Regions from separate parts of the Rothia sp. HMSC069C01 genome, predicted to be linked through region 3. Evidence: riboswitches for the same ligand, from Rfam matches in the RefSeq annotation. Region 3 holds a riboswitch; each other region holds the start of a gene.
What was found. A riboswitch is a leader RNA that binds a small molecule or an ion and turns the genes downstream of it on or off. The one in region 3 is predicted to bind S-adenosylmethionine.
Positions count from the first base shown of each region.

Region 1: it holds a riboswitch for S-adenosylmethionine, as region 3 does, so the genes downstream of both, HMPREF2981_RS05205 (LLM class flavin-dependent oxidoreductase) here and HMPREF2981_RS02410 (nuclease PIN) in region 3, are expected to answer to the same signal.
Region 2: it holds a riboswitch for S-adenosylmethionine, as region 3 does, so the genes downstream of both, HMPREF2981_RS05225 (AMP-binding protein) here and HMPREF2981_RS02410 (nuclease PIN) in region 3, are expected to answer to the same signal.
Region 4: it holds a riboswitch for S-adenosylmethionine, as region 3 does, so the genes downstream of both, HMPREF2981_RS00275 (bifunctional o-acetylhomoserine/o-acetylserine sulfhydrylase) here and HMPREF2981_RS02410 (nuclease PIN) in region 3, are expected to answer to the same signal.

Region 1 is NZ_KV817391.1:131,189-134,862, forward strand. Features, by position in the region: gene HMPREF2981_RS05200 (YchJ family protein) at 1-184, opposite strand, end outside; gene HMPREF2981_RS05205 (LLM class flavin-dependent oxidoreductase) at 314-1,741, opposite strand; SAM riboswitch class IV at 1,847-1,956, opposite strand; gene HMPREF2981_RS05210 (zinc-dependent metalloprotease family protein) at 2,184-3,401, opposite strand.
Region 2 is NZ_KV817391.1:136,491-140,164, reverse strand. Features, by position in the region: gene HMPREF2981_RS05225 (AMP-binding protein) at 1-1,805, opposite strand, end outside; SAM riboswitch class I at 1,811-1,927, opposite strand; gene HMPREF2981_RS05220 (hypothetical protein) at 2,212-3,324, opposite strand.
Region 3 is NZ_KV817381.1:76,076-79,749, forward strand. Features, by position in the region: gene HMPREF2981_RS02395 (hypothetical protein) at 1-276, opposite strand, end outside; gene HMPREF2981_RS02400 (hypothetical protein) at 299-622, opposite strand; gene HMPREF2981_RS10850 (hypothetical protein) at 713-994, opposite strand; SAM riboswitch class IV at 1,259-1,387, shown strand; gene HMPREF2981_RS02410 (nuclease PIN) at 1,366-1,644, shown strand; gene HMPREF2981_RS02415 (PIN domain-containing protein) at 1,649-2,083, shown strand; gene HMPREF2981_RS02420 (cell division protein PerM) at 2,335-3,674, shown strand, end outside.
Region 4 is NZ_KV817375.1:64,796-68,469, forward strand. Features, by position in the region: gene HMPREF2981_RS00260 (ABC transporter permease) at 1-145, opposite strand, end outside; gene HMPREF2981_RS00265 (ABC transporter ATP-binding protein) at 142-1,143, opposite strand; SAM riboswitch class IV at 1,724-1,837, shown strand; gene HMPREF2981_RS00275 (bifunctional o-acetylhomoserine/o-acetylserine sulfhydrylase) at 1,947-3,293, shown strand; gene HMPREF2981_RS00280 (homoserine O-acetyltransferase MetX) at 3,389-3,674, shown strand, end outside.

The DNA.
Region 1 (3,674 bases), on a different contig from region 3:
GGTAGGGAGCATCGTGCAGGGCAAAGGCGGTAAATCGCGAGCGCATCAGAGCCAGCGGCGTGGGCGCGCCCAAGGTTCCGGATGCGGCAAACTCGCCCAGGTACCGCCCGCAGCAGGCACCGTATACCTCGCCGCTTGTACACAGGCAGCGGGTTTGAGGATCATACAGGGTTGTTTCGCTCATGCACCCCATTCTAAAGGGCTACCAGGTTCGGGCATGCGAGAACCCGCCCATCCCGGCAGTCAAACCGGAGAGAGGCGGGTTCTGCACTGTTTTCAATATATTGCGGAGGAAACTCTGAGGCAGAGTTGGTTAGTTCGCGATCGCGCGTGCCGGGGTGTCTGCTGTGGAGGGCTTACCCACGTAGGCGCCGCGGTACTTCGCGGCCGGGTGGGAGTCTGCGACCTTAGTCTGGCCCTTGCCGAACAGGCTTTCGCGCAGGGTCTCACCCTCATAGGAGGTGCGGTAGCGCCCACGCTTTTGCAGCTCAGGAACCACGAACTCGATGAAGTCCTCGAAGGAGCCGGGTGAAACGTGGTATGCCAGGTTAATACCGTCCAGTCCGCCTTCATCAATCCAGCGTTCTAGTTCATCGGCCACCTGCTGCGGGTCGCCCACAATAACCTCGCCCATACCGCCGATAGTGCAGTGCTCGGCAATATCCTTACGCGTCCACTGCTTATCCTTGGACTGCAGGGTGAAGGGAGTGAGGAAAGACTGAATCGACTCGGTCTTCACATAGTTGAGTACCTCGTCCTCGTCGAACTGCGAAAGATCCACGCCGGACCAGCCGCCGATAATGGCCTGCGAAGATTCCAGGTTCACGTACTTGCGGTACTCTTCGTACTTTGCCTTCGCCTTCTCTTCGGTCTCGTCCACAATAATGGAGAGCATCGCGAAAACCTTGATTTCGTCGCGGCCGCGGCCGTTCTCTTCGGCGCGGTCACGGATACGGTCGGTAATAATGCGGGTCAAATCGGGGCGCAGCGCACCGATAAACACAACTTCGGCATGCTTGCCCGAGAACTTCTGCCCGCGGCTGGATGCGCCCGCCTGGAAAATCACGGGGGTGCGTTGGGGGCTGGGCTCGGTCAGACCCGCACCAGGCACGCTGAAGTACTTACCCTTGTGCTGAATCGGGTGCACCTTGGCGGGGTCGGCGTAGATACCCTTCTCGCGGTCTTTGACGACCGCGCCGTCTTCCCAGGAGCCTTCCCAGAGCTTGTAGCAGACATCCAGGAACTCTTCGGCGAGTTCGTATCGGGTGTCGTGCTCAATCTGGGTTTCGAGGCCCTGACATTCGGCTGCGGAAGGCAGGTATGAGGTCACCACATTGAAGCCCACACGCCCGTTAGTGAGGTGGTCGAGAGAAGCGTACTTGCGTGCGAGCGTGTAAGGCTGCTCGTAGGTGACGGCTGAGGTCACACCGAAGCCCAGGTGCTCGGTTACGGCGGCCATTGCGGAGATCTGCATGAACGGATCGTTCACGGGCACCTGAGCGCCGCCTTCGATAGCGGGCGCGGCGGAGTTCTTGTAAATATCGTAGATGCCCACAACATCGGCTAGGAATACGCCGTCGAAGAAGCCCTTCTCAAGGATCTGTGCCAGGTCAGTCCAGTATTTGATGGTGTTGTACTCGGTAGCACGGGAGCGGGGGTGGCGCCAGAGGTCGAAGCTCTGGTGACCCACACAGGTCATGTCGAATGCGTTAACTGCGATGCGCTTCTTCTGCTCAGCCATCTACGTATCCTTTCGCGAATGTTAGGGTGTTCCTGCACCCCGCGCGCCGCCTCCTTTATAGGTGGTGGCCTTCTTGGTGTTCCAAGTTGTGCAGGTGGCGCATTCGCGCCGTACTTGCTTCGTGTCCCTTGAAGCCAGATCATCATCTGGAGCACCCCGCTACGGGAGAGGGTTGCCGCCCGGCTAGCCAGAGCTTTACGCCGGGACTCATAATCCTTGATTTTGAGTGTATAAGGGGTGTCGTGGTTGGTGCGATATTATGACGAATATTAATGTTTGTGACTGTCGCCCGTAATATTAAGGGCCGCGTACGTCGCCCGGCGGACAGCAGTGTTCTTTCGAATGCGACGGCAAAATTCGGGAGCAATAATTTGCAGCGGGAGCGTGTTTAACGCTCCCGCTGCCATTCTTCGCTCCCATTTTAGGAAAAGCGTCAAATTATTCAGGAAATGAGATCCAATTCGCGGGCGTCATCCGCAGTGATGGGGTTTATTTCCACCTTGGGCTCAGGGATAGTCTCGTCAGCACCTCGTCCAAACACAGCTCCAAAGCTCAATTTTTTCAGGTCGCTTGGTGCCGTCAGCCAGCCTTTCATTCCGTCACGGTTAAGATCAAGAGCATAGATTCCATGGTCGATTTCGCCATTACCGTTGAGATCGACAGGTCCATCTGCTGGTCTCAGTACGGCCTCTGAATTGGGCCGATACATGTACCCACGCGCTTGGGGACCAAAGCCTTTGCGTTCGTCCAAGGCCCATTCTTTAAGGGTCGGCATATCTTGCTGCAGGTATCCGAAATATTTGGTTCCATCCGCCTTGGGCACACCGGTAAGCTGATAGTTGTAATTCATAACGCTGAAGTACTGTGGTTTACCTTTTTCGCCTTTCTCATCGGCATCACCACCGTGCTGCAGGCCGAGGTTATGCCCCAGCTCGTGAATAAAAGTACCCACGCGAATATCGCTCATATTACCTTTATTGTTATTCCAGTGTGTCTTCCCCACAGTCACCATGAAATCACGACCTCCCAATTGTCCCAATCCTGATGAGCCGCTCTCCCCATTTTGTTGTTGCACGTAGTAGTCGCCCCAAACCATATAATGAAAGAGTCCATCACGACGCTGATTAAAATGAGAAGCTTTAAACCTGGCCCAGTTCCCAGCGTTGTTACCTATATCGTCGCTGAGCACTTGCCACTTGACCTGTTCGCCTCCTCCCAAGTTGTACTTAGGTCCCCGGGCGGCACCGGCATCCAAGTGCAGATTAATACCCGTTCTGCCGTCGGGATTGCTGATATTTATATCCGCGAAAGATTGCACGATTCGATCCAGCTCTTCCTCACTGGCAAGCTCACCGGGCATATAATCCATCTCGACAAAAATGTCTTTATGGTTGGGATCCGCGCCCATCTTAGGGAAATCGATCTCTGGTATGCCATCGTTGTTGATATCGTACCCGTCTCTTTCCAGCTCGTCGGGAATATGATCGCCGTCGCGATCACCCGAGTTGGGGCTCTGAACGAGATCTATATTCTGGTTCTGCGCGGGTGCAGGCTGAGCGGGCTTCGCTTCCACCGCAGAAACGGGCAGAGAATTCAGAGGAACAACAAGCACCAGGCTGACGAATGCCAGCATCAGGCGCACTATAGTACGTAATTTCATGAGAGATATTCCTTAGTGTCATGTGTTGAGTGAGAGGGAATCTTACATAGAGAGTGAAGTGAGCGATAGTCATCGGCGAGAACCTGCGATGTTGCGGGTTCTCGGATGCGAGTGCATTTTAGATGGCATCACGATGCCGTCTGAGCAAGAGAGTAGTATATGAACGGTTGTGCGGGGTAAAGCCCGGGAACGAAGAGGTGCAGCGAGGGCGTGTTTCATCTGGCTCGTTGCCTCGCCAGCTTCAGAACGTTATGTATGTCCTCGCACGCTCGG
Region 2 (3,674 bases), on a different contig from region 3:
ACGGGGCACACGCCAGCCTCCACCACGGCCGGGTGCGTCACGAGCGCAGACTCAATTTCGATGGTCGAAAGGCGGTGCCCGGAAATGTTGATCACATCGTCAATGCGCCCCAGGATGTACACGTTGCCTTCATCATCGACTTTCGCGCCGTCACCGGCGAGGAACCAGCCGCGCGTACCGTAGTGCTTCCAATAGGAATTCAGGTAGCGTTGCGGGTCGCCCCAGACGGTGCGTGCCATGGAGGGACCGATCTTATCGACCACAATGAAGCCCTGTTTGCCGGGCTCAACGAGGTCACCGTGCTCGTCCACCACGTGCACCGAGACTCCGGGGACTTCGCGGGTGGCGCATCCGGGAAGGGGAGTGCAGTGCGGGGTACCTTCGGGGAAGGTCCCTTCGGGCGCGAAGGCGGGGTCGTGTGGCCGTGGGGAGCAGATGGTCGAGCCGGTCTCGGACTGCCACCACGTATCGATAAACGATGCGGTACCCCCACCCACGTGCTTGCGCAGCCACTTCCACGCCTGAGGGTTAATGGACTCGCCCACAGACCCGAGCAGACGCACAGTTGAGAAGTCGTATTTTCCAGGTTCGGGGCCGTCAGGAAAAGCCCCCATGAGGGAACGAATCAGGGTGGGCGCGGTGTAATAATTGGTGACGCCGTAGCGTTCGATAACCTCGAAATGGCGGCCATAATGCGGAGTATTGGGGGTACCCTCGAAAATAACCTCGGTAACCCCATTCACGAGTGGACCATAGATTTCATAGGTGTGTGCGGTCACCCACGCGAGATCGGCGGTACACCAGTGCACAGTCGATTCGACCTTCGTCGGATCGTTCACGGCAGACAGCTCATCGGGGCGCAGCACCCCGTCGTCATCCACATAGTCCGGCAGCAGATCGTACAGCAGCGCGTGGGTGTATGCGGTCTGCACCAAATACCCCGCCATCGTGTGCACCAGGCCCTTGGGCTTGCCCGTGGTGCCGGAGGTATAGATGATAAACAGCGGGTCTTCGGCATCGTGCAGCTCGTACTCATGGGTATCGGGCTGATCGTCCACCAAATCGTGGTACCAAATATCGCGCCCGGCCGTCCAGGGAACCTGCGCGTGCGCCACGGGGTCTGCGGCGCTTGTACGGTCCACCACGATCACGTGCTCGATATTGTTCTCACCCGAGCATGCTTCATCGGCATTCACCTTCACGGGCACGACCTTGCCGCGGCGGTTCTGCCCGTCGGTGGTGATCAGAACCTTCGCGCCGGTGTCTTCCACCCGGAACTTCAGCGCCTCCGCCGAGAACCCACCGAACACGAGCGAATGAATTGCGCCGATCCGCGCGCACGCAAGCGTGAAAATAATGGTTTCGGGAATAACCGGCAGGTAGATTACTACACGGTCGCCTTTACGCACGCCGAGTTTGAGCAGGCCGTTGGCGGCGCGGGCGATGCGTCGCTGCAGTTCGGCGTAGGTGATAGCTTCACGGTCACCGGGTTCGCCCTCGAAATAGAGGGCTACTTTGTCGCCGCGGCCCGCCTCCACGTGGCGGTCCACGCAGTTGTAGGCGACGTTGAGTTTGCCGCCCTCGAACCACTTAATCTCGGGTACGGAGTATTCTTCGATGCCCTCAGCGTCGGTTCCGATAACCTGCGGTTTCTGGAAGGTATGTGCGTTGTCCCAGGTCTTGCCCCAGCTTAGGCGTTCGGCTTGTTTTTCCCAGAACGCTACCCGCGCCTCGTCAGATTCGTGCGCGGGGTTGGGGGTGGGTGCTAGAGGATTCGTGAATGAAAAAGGGGAGGGAAGTCCCACAGTATCTCCCATCGGTTGCTGGCGTTAGCACCTTCGGCGTTATGAAGGCGCATGATGCGCCACCGCAGGCGAGGTTGCTGCGACGTCGTCGAGCCAGGTCTCTCGGTCGCTCTAGATGGATTACCAATCTAGTAAACCTTGTAGCTGGCGCAGGTGCAAAGACACCCCGTCATATTGCGCGTGTATGCGCCACGTTCGTAACATTCCGCAACATTGCGCCCACGCATCCACACCACACCCTATACCGCGAGCAGGTAGGATTTTGTCGACAAGGTAGGATTTTCCTACCTGCTCGGGTCAAAAACCACCTGCTCGCGAACAGTACAAAAAAACACTCCCACCGGGATGCGCCTCGTCAAGAGGATTTACCCGGCGGGAGTGCCATTTACTCACCCAAAATTACCGATTAGTTCTGTTTTTGTGCGTTGGTTGAGCCTTTCGAGGCTCCGTTAGGGTTTTTCTGCCCGGATAACCAGTCGTTAGGATCGATCTGAATGTCGTTACGGACGGTGAAGTCGCTCTCTTGATCCTTGTTTTTCTGGTCACCCGTTGATCCCGTCGAGTTGGAACCGCCGCCTTTTGACTTGTCGCTGGGGGTGCTGGGAGTGCTCGGATCCGGATCCTCAGGTTCACCAACATGTTCGATGGAGGCCACAGCCTGCTGACCGGTCAGGTCAATATCGCTCTTGGGGGCACCATTCTCAGGTTCGTAGCGCAGAGTGCCGCTGAGGATCGTCAGGGTGGTGGTCACACCGTAGTGTTCGAGATAGAAATCTTCAAAATGTGTACCGAACTGGCTGGCCAAGATCTGGTTGTAGACCTGAGTCCCGCCGCCGTTATGACTGGAAGCTACAACATCATGGTCAAGCGTAATATCGACGTAGCCTATCAGCTTATTGCCGTTGGCGGTCATCTCGCTGAAGTAACCGTGCATAGCACCACCGTTGAAGGCGACGAGCTGGGGATTATCGCCGTTTTCTGGCGTGGGATTGACGACGAGGGAAACCGCAAAATCGTCAGTATTTTTATTCCAGCCCGGAGGTTCTGCCCCGTCGATCTCGGCCCAGTCGGGGAAAACGAAACGGTGCTCCAAGCGTAGGCGCGCACCGGCGAGCAGGGTAGTGGTGCCCGAGTAGTATGTCTGCTTACCGTCTTTAGTGGTTGCCTTGGGTGCTGAGAACCAGAAACCAGCGCCACCCCATTTTGCCTTGCCGATGCTGCCGCCGGGGGTAAATTTACCGTTGCCAGCCGAGTAGAGACCGCTTGAACCTGCCGGGACGCTGGCGTGCTCGTTCTCAACCGGGCCGCTAAATGAATCTAGCCCCAGGAAACTGTTAGTGTCTAGTTCCTGGTGGGTGACGAACGCCTGGGTAAAGATACCGTAGTCAGGGCGTGTGTCATCATACGAAGCCGCATAAGCCGGAACTACAGCGGAAGAAACAATAATTGGGGTTGTCCATGCGGCGCCCGCCAGAACACGACGGCGCGTCAGACCTCCCCGCGTAGATGCGTGGGTCACAATGACTCCTATGAGTGGTTGGGTGAATAAGTGGCGCTCGGATTACACGCCAGTAATAATTTTACGGGATATACCCCAAAAATCCTAAACAATGTAAGATACACATGAAATCTTTACGATAAAACGCTCACTCACCCGGATCTGAGCATCCTCAAATTATACGGAAGATATTCTGTATTCCGCGCTCATTTCGGGCCTATTGTCGCGTGGATGCTTTGGCAAGTCTTGGTGTCTCACGACAGCAATGATGGCGAGAACGGCAACCCCCATTACTTCAGCGTGATGAACTACGATTACCAGCTCACTGGCGCTTCTACGAAAGAATCCTGAACCTTCACCAGAGATTGAGA
Region 3 (3,674 bases):
AGGATGCTTTTTGTGCGTCTTGCGGGAGTTCCTGATCGCCGTGGTGAAGAGCAGAATAAAGGTGAAGAGCCCGGCGAGAAAACCGATACCTAAGAGTCGGAAACTTATATTCAAAGTTGCGCGTGTGAGCGGACTAGCTCCCTCGAATTGAATACCCCTCCATTCAGAGGCGTGATACTCCACGAGAGCGCCCCATTCTCCTAAAATAAACAGGACTATGCCACAAAAGAAGACCACCGCAGTTGTTGCTCCAACTATGTAGATAGCTTTTTTCATGGGCGCTCCTTAGATACTGGCTCTATGAATCAACCTGGTTCTGACCTTCTTCCAAGAGGTCTTGAGCCTGTTTAGGATGCTTTTTGTGCGTCTTGCGGGAGTTCCTGATCGCCGTGGTGAAGAGCGGAATCAGGACGATAAGCCCAGCGAAAAGACCAGTACCGAGAATCCAGAGACTTATCGTGAGAGTTGATCGAGTGAGAGGACTCGCTCCTTTATGCTGTACACCCCTCCACTCGAGGGCATGATACTCCACGAGTGAACCCCAGCTTCCTAGAATAAATAGTGCAGCACCAAGAACCAGAAAGATGGCAGCTAATATGCCAACCACGCGTACTATTTTCATACCCACCCCTCGGAAACGGAAACTTGTTGCGGGCTAATGGACGTTCTTCAGCATTCAGCCTGGTCTTTGATAATCATCGATCGAGAATAATCAGTTGAGCTGGCTCTTTTGGGTTTGTCGTACCTCTTGAGAACCCTTGACAGCGTTTAAAACTATGGCGGTTATACCAAAGATGAGACCGATAGCTGCGCACAGAATGCTCAGGTCGTTAGTCGCCATGACGAGGGGACTTGCTCCTGCGGGATCGACACCCCTCCATTCGAAGGCGTGGTATTCCACGAGTGAGCCCCAACCGGCCAGGATGAACAAGCCAAACCCAATGATCAGAAAAATTGCGGCCACTATCCCCATGATCTGTACAGTCTTTTTCACAGTTATCACTCTTTCTTTCCGGAAGCGTAAAGTGGGCGTGACATGGTGATATATCAGAGGCAAGATAAATTTCTGTACATTACCCAGTGTGCCGTGATTTTTCTCGAATGTGTAGGCCTGTCCTGAATGTCCAAAACTTCACACTACGCCGCCATAAGGCGGTTATATACAGATACGCACCCATAATCACGTTATGTAAATCACAAGAATTTGACGGGTTCGCACGTTTACAGATTCCTGAAAGCTGTTGTAACCTGGATTCAGCTTCAAGAGTTTCGACTGATAAGCTCCGACTATGGTCGAACGCCAACCCCATGTTCACGGGTGGCTCGGATGACGAAGCGGTTTGTATTCGCCGCCTCAGGTGGCACTTGGTACAGGCAAGAGCAACGCGAAAGGAACGCGCATTCGGCGCATGGTTGTCAATGTACAACAGCTCTTCATCTCCAGCATCCCCCCTTACTCCTGCACGCTCTTATCAGGAAAATCTGCGTGCCGCATCCGTGCCCGCACGCGGCGGTTACCAGGCAGTAAGCATTCAGGATTACGCACGTATTTCTTCTAAGCGCGACGAATTCCTCAATTTTCTGCTTCTTCCCAACCCCGAGGGTATTCCTGCCGTCGAATATGCCGGTTTGCGCGTAGCATAGGGGTATGAGCGCCTCAGGACTGCTTCTCGACTCGGATGTTCTCGCCGAGATCCGCAAAGCCACACCAGATCCCAAAGTTGTTGCCTTTCTGCGCCGCCGCGCCTATAAACACCTCTACATTTCGGTGCTGAGCGTGGGCGAACTCAAAGGACTCTACCCCTACCCAGAGACCGACCGATGGATTGCCGAACTTCTCGACAGATTCGCCGACCATATCATCAACGTGGATGCGCGCGTAAGCCTCGAATGGGCGGGACGCAGCGCCCCGCGCGGCACCCACAGTCACGGACGTAAAGATGCCGAGCCCCTGCCCACCGCCGCCCTCGAAGGTCTGATGGCGGCGAGCGCCCAAGCTCATAACCTCGAAATTGTTTCTTCAAAGGCTGAGGTGTACCGGTCCTGGGGCGTACCCGCGGTGAATCCGTGGATTGAAGACTAATCTTCCGCACAGTATTTTCACCGTAAGCGCCGGGGAAGTACCTGCGTGTTCGAGAAAGCCGTGAGAAATGCTCGGCACAGTTAGCTGTACGCGCTGCCGCATCGGTGAGAGCGCATCAGTAACGTTCGTGTAACCCCTATGTTCACGGTGAGCGGTTAACGAAGGTTAGCCGCCATTTAACCGGAACTATTTCCCCGAAAGCCCAGCAGGCTCGCACGCGCTGGCAGGTTTCATGGCATGATGGAAGAACGATGAAAAGTAGCTCTTCTACATCCCGGTATTCTGCCCCTATGCCACTCTGGCTGCAGGGCATCGTTGAATTAGTTTTTACCGCCGCGCTTTCTTTCGGGCTTGTGCTCGTTCTGCTCATGGCGGTGTGGTTTACCAACGGTTTTAACCGCATGGATTTTCCCGCACTCGCAACTCTTGCCTCCCACCTGTGGCTGCTCATGCACGGTGTGCCGCTGAATATTCCGAATGCGTTCGGTATTATCCTGCCGCACGGCATGCTCACGCTGGTGCCCATGGGGCTGAGTATTATTCCGGTGCTCTTATGCTTTAGGTCTGGGCGAAAACTGGCGCGCGCATCCTATGAGGGGGAATTCTTCAAGCCCGTACTATTAGGGTGCGCTGCCTATGGTATTTTTGCTGCCGTCGCCTTTGCGTGGGCGAGTACCGAACGGCATCTGCTGGGTATTGTTGGTGCGGCGTTGATTCCGCAGATCGTGGTGCTGGTCGGGTTGATCTGGGGCGGCTACTATGAATCGCGTTCGCTTGCCCGTATGGTGGGCGTGAACACCGCTGAACAGATTTCGCAGATGAGCCAGTACTCGCGGTGGGCGAGTTCTTATGTGTGGTCGATTGTGCGTGCCTCCATGGTGGCGATTTTCTCGCTCATTATGGGCGGTGCTCTGGTGCTGGTGATCGCCATGATGATGCGCTGGTCGCAAATCGCAACAATCTACCAGGAACTTCACGCCGGGCCGGTGGGGGCGCTCGCGGTGACCCTGCTGCAGCTGGGTTACCTTCCGAACTTGGTGATCTACGCGATGTCGTGGACTACCGGCGCCGGGTTCGCGTTCGGTGTTGACACGCATGTGGGCTGGTCGCAGACGACGATGGGCGATCTTCCGCTCTTTCCGGTGCTGGGCGCTATCCCTGAGAGCCTGGGCTGGATAGGGTATGCGAGCCTGGCGGTTTCGCTGGGCGCCGGGGCCGTTGCCGGTTGGTGGTTCTTGCGTGAAGGTGAAGACCACGTGGACGAGTGGATCACCATGAAGGTACGTTACCGGGTGATTGCGCTGCCGCTTTCTTCGCTCGTGTTGGGTTCGCTGGTGGGTGTGCTCTGTGGCGTATGGGCTTATATTTTGGGTTGGATATCCAGCGGATCGTTAGGCGTGGGGCGTTTTACTGAGGTAGGCGCATCGCCCGCAGCTTTCGCCGTGGCGACCGCAATAACTTTGGGCGCGGGTACCGCGTTGGGTAACCTGCTGTGCCATGTGCTTCTGCCCGACAGCAGTCGTGAGCTGCCGCGTTTTGCCGATGAACGTCCCAACCTGGGCAGTCGCATGAGCGAGATGCTGCAGCAGCG
Region 4 (3,674 bases), on a different contig from region 3:
GGGTCGCATCTACTGGCCAGGCACCGGCGGCGAGTGCTTGCAGGGCCGTTGCTCCAAAGGTGCTCAGCAGCAGTAACTGTAGGAAGTAGGGAACTGTGAGAAATTGGCGCAGGGAAAAGGACATTAGGCGAAGTTGCCGGTTCATCGTTTCAGTCCTTCCGCCATAGCCAGGTATGCCTCTTCGAGGGTGGCTGGGCGAGTATACAGCGGTGTGAGCATCTGAACCTCACGCTCAGTGAGAATACGGGTCAGCAGAGCCTCTGCATGTTCGGTCCTGAAGGGGTGCGACCCTTCCGAAACAGAACGTTCATTCCAGTACACGGTGATCTCCCACTCGCTGCTGCGCGGGGTCAGTAACATTGTTCCCGCATCGCCCAAAGACCGAGCAAGTTCTTGAAGTACCGCTCCAGCATTCGCACCCACACGTCCCACGGTGGTAGCGGAGATCCCGGCGTGCGCGGTAATATCCGCCACTGTGCCCGAAACCGCCATGCGACCGGCACCGATGACCGTGACCCGATGCGCTAACTCCTCAATCTCGCCCAGCAGATGGCTCGTGAGTAAAATGGCGGTGCCATCATCAGCGAGGGAACGAATCAACTGGCGTATTGTCAGTGAAATATCTGGGTCAAGCCCATTCGTCGGCTCATCCAAAAGCAGCAGTTTTGGCTCGCCCAGCAGTGCCCGTGCGATGTGCAGACGTTGTTTCATACCGCGGGAAAACTCTTGTACCTTCTTCGCGGCGACATCTGCAAGATCGACCCGTTCCAAAGCGCTCGCCACCTGGGTACGGCGTTTGCGCGCGCTAACCCCGGCAAGGTCGGCGAAGAAGAGAAGATTATCGCGGGCGGATGCTCGCGGATAGAACCCGGTATCCCCGCCGAGTACAAGCCCTAGGGATGCGCGCGCACGCTGGGGGTGCGCAAGCGCATCCACCCCGTCGATGCGAACGGCGCCGCTGGTGGGAGTCAACAGTGTTGCGCACATCTGTACAATTGTTGTTTTTCCCGCTCCGTTGGGACCGAGCAGAGCATGAATTTCGCCGGAGCTTATACTAAGCGAAACATTATCGACAGCAGTGAAAGCGTGTTCACCTTTGCCAAAGGTGCGGCATAGCTGTGCCGCGTCAAGAATTGTAGACATTGTGATAAAACCTTGCGGTGCTTAGTCACCCGAAGCCTCTTGAGCATGGTGTTCGCACGCCTGCAATATGTGGGACGGGTGAGATGAATAGTCGTGAGAGAGGCACTTCTTAGTGCCTGAATAATCCCAAGTCACCGACTGCAGATGCGGAAGGTATAACAATAAAACCCTCAGAACTTTGGTGTCCCAAGCGCTCACTATGCGCTTCTGAAATGTATCGAACCAAAGCAGGGTTATTTCTAAAATTTTTAGAGCCCACCATCTGGGCGGGCATTCCGCGAGCCGGTGCGACTTTAGCGGGAGGTCATACCTCATCACTCCTAGATTCAAGGTTTCCATCAGTGTAGCATGGCTCACGATTGCCTACACTGATGGTAATTTAGCGACGGCTAACGGCAGATCATATGGCTTTAGCGGTTCGGGTACAACATAGGCACGGTCACAAGCGCATAAGTATTGGTGTTTCTCCCAAACAATAGGCTGTCGCGAAAACAGTTCATAAAACGTCATCTTTGCAACAATGCGCCGAAAACACGCATCCCGCTTGACCATGTGCGCTTCCTATGAAACTCTAGATGCAGGTCATGAGAGCCAGTGATAAGCCCCAGCTAGCTGGCCGGCAACCCTCCTCCGCGGTGGGGTGCCCTGGGTGAGGACCAGGCGTTGAACACAAAGTACAACGCAAGCGCGGGACCGATGTGCCCGATTCTGGTACATCGTTTTTTCGTTTGCAGAGAAGAAAACCCAAGAACTCTGTACCGAAATCGGCATGCGGCCCCCTGAACTATCACAAGGAGCTTCGCATGAGCAACACTACAGTCCCGACTCCCGCCAACCCCGCCGGTTGGAAATTTGAAACCCGCCAGATTCACGCGGGGCAGGCACCGGATGCTGCAACGGGAGCTCGGGCGTTACCTATCTACCAGACCACCTCGTTCGTCTTTGAGAACGCAGAACAGGCCGCTAACCGTTTTGCTCTAGCCGAGCTTGGGCCTATCTATACCCGTCTGAACAACCCCACCCAAGAGGTTATCGAAAACCGTATCGCATCCCTTGAAGGGGGAGTGGGCGCGCTTTTGCTGGCCTCAGGTCAAGCGGCTATTACTTATGCGATTCTTAATATTGCGGGCGCGGGCGACCATATCGTGGCTTCCCCCTCGATCTACGGAGGAACCTACAATCTACTGAAATATACGCTTGCCGACCTCGGCGTTGAAACTACGTTTGTTGAGAACCCGGACGACCTGCAGCAATGGCGCGATGCGGTTCGCCCCAACACGAAACTCTTCTACGGAGAAACCGTACCTAACCCCCGTAACGATGTACTCGACATCGAGCCTATCGCCCAGATCGCTCACGACAATGGCGTTCCCCTAATCGTCGATAACACTGTTCCCACCCCTTACCTTGTGCGCCCCATCGAATTTGGTGCGGATGTGGTAATCCATTCCGCCACAAAATATCTGGGTGGGCACGGCACCTCAATCGGCGGCGTTATCGTGGACTCCGGGAATTTTGACTACGGAGCCAATCCCGAAAAGTTCCCCAAGTTCAACGAACCTGCCCCCGGTTACCACGGTCTAGTTTATGCCCGTGACTTGGGCAAAGACTCCGCTTTTGGTGCGAACCTTTCCTATATTCTCAAGGCGCGAGTTTCGCTTCTGCGCGACACCGGGGCGGCGATCTCTCCAACCAACGCCTTCAACATTGGTATCGGTCTGGAGACTCTTTCCCTGCGCATCGAACGCCATATCGAGAACGCGACCAAGGTCGCAAACTGGTTGGAGGAGCATCCGCTGGTCGATCAGGTGATCTGGGCCGGTCTGCCTTCCTCGCCCTGGTACGAGCGAGCCCAAAAATACCTGCCGAAGGGACCGGGCGCCGTCGTAGGATTTACCCTTAAAGACGCCGACCTGGAACAGACCCGCACCTTTGTGGACGCCCTGCAGCTGCACTCCAATGTAGCGAATATCGGCGATGTACGCTCGCTCGTGATTCATCCCGCATCCACCACCCACTCGCAGCTTTCCGAGGAAGAGCTAGAGGCAATTGGGGTGAGCAAAAACTTTGTGCGCCTCGCCGTAGGGATCGAAAATATTGACGATATTATTGCAGATCTTGAACTGGGCTTTGCGACTCTGAACGCCTAACCTGCACCGCCGCGACCGGGCTGCACAGTAAGTGCCCGGTCGCGGTATCGGTTTCTCGCCTGCCATTACCAACTACCGGTTACCCAGGAGAAAACATGACGGAAAATACCGTACACGCCACCTATCTGTCGCAACTGCAGTATCCCAGCGCTCAGGGGTACCTGCGGCAGATGGCGATCGGTGATTTCACCCTCGAAAACGGTACCGTGCTTCCACAGGTAAACATTAGCTACGAGACGTGGGGGACTCTTAACGAAGCTGGGGACAACGCGATTCTTATTCTGCACGCCCTCACCGGCGACACCCATGTTTCGCGCGGGATTCCCACATCAGATATGCCTGCACCCAGTATCCGTGCGGTCGAAAGTGATGGTTGGTGGG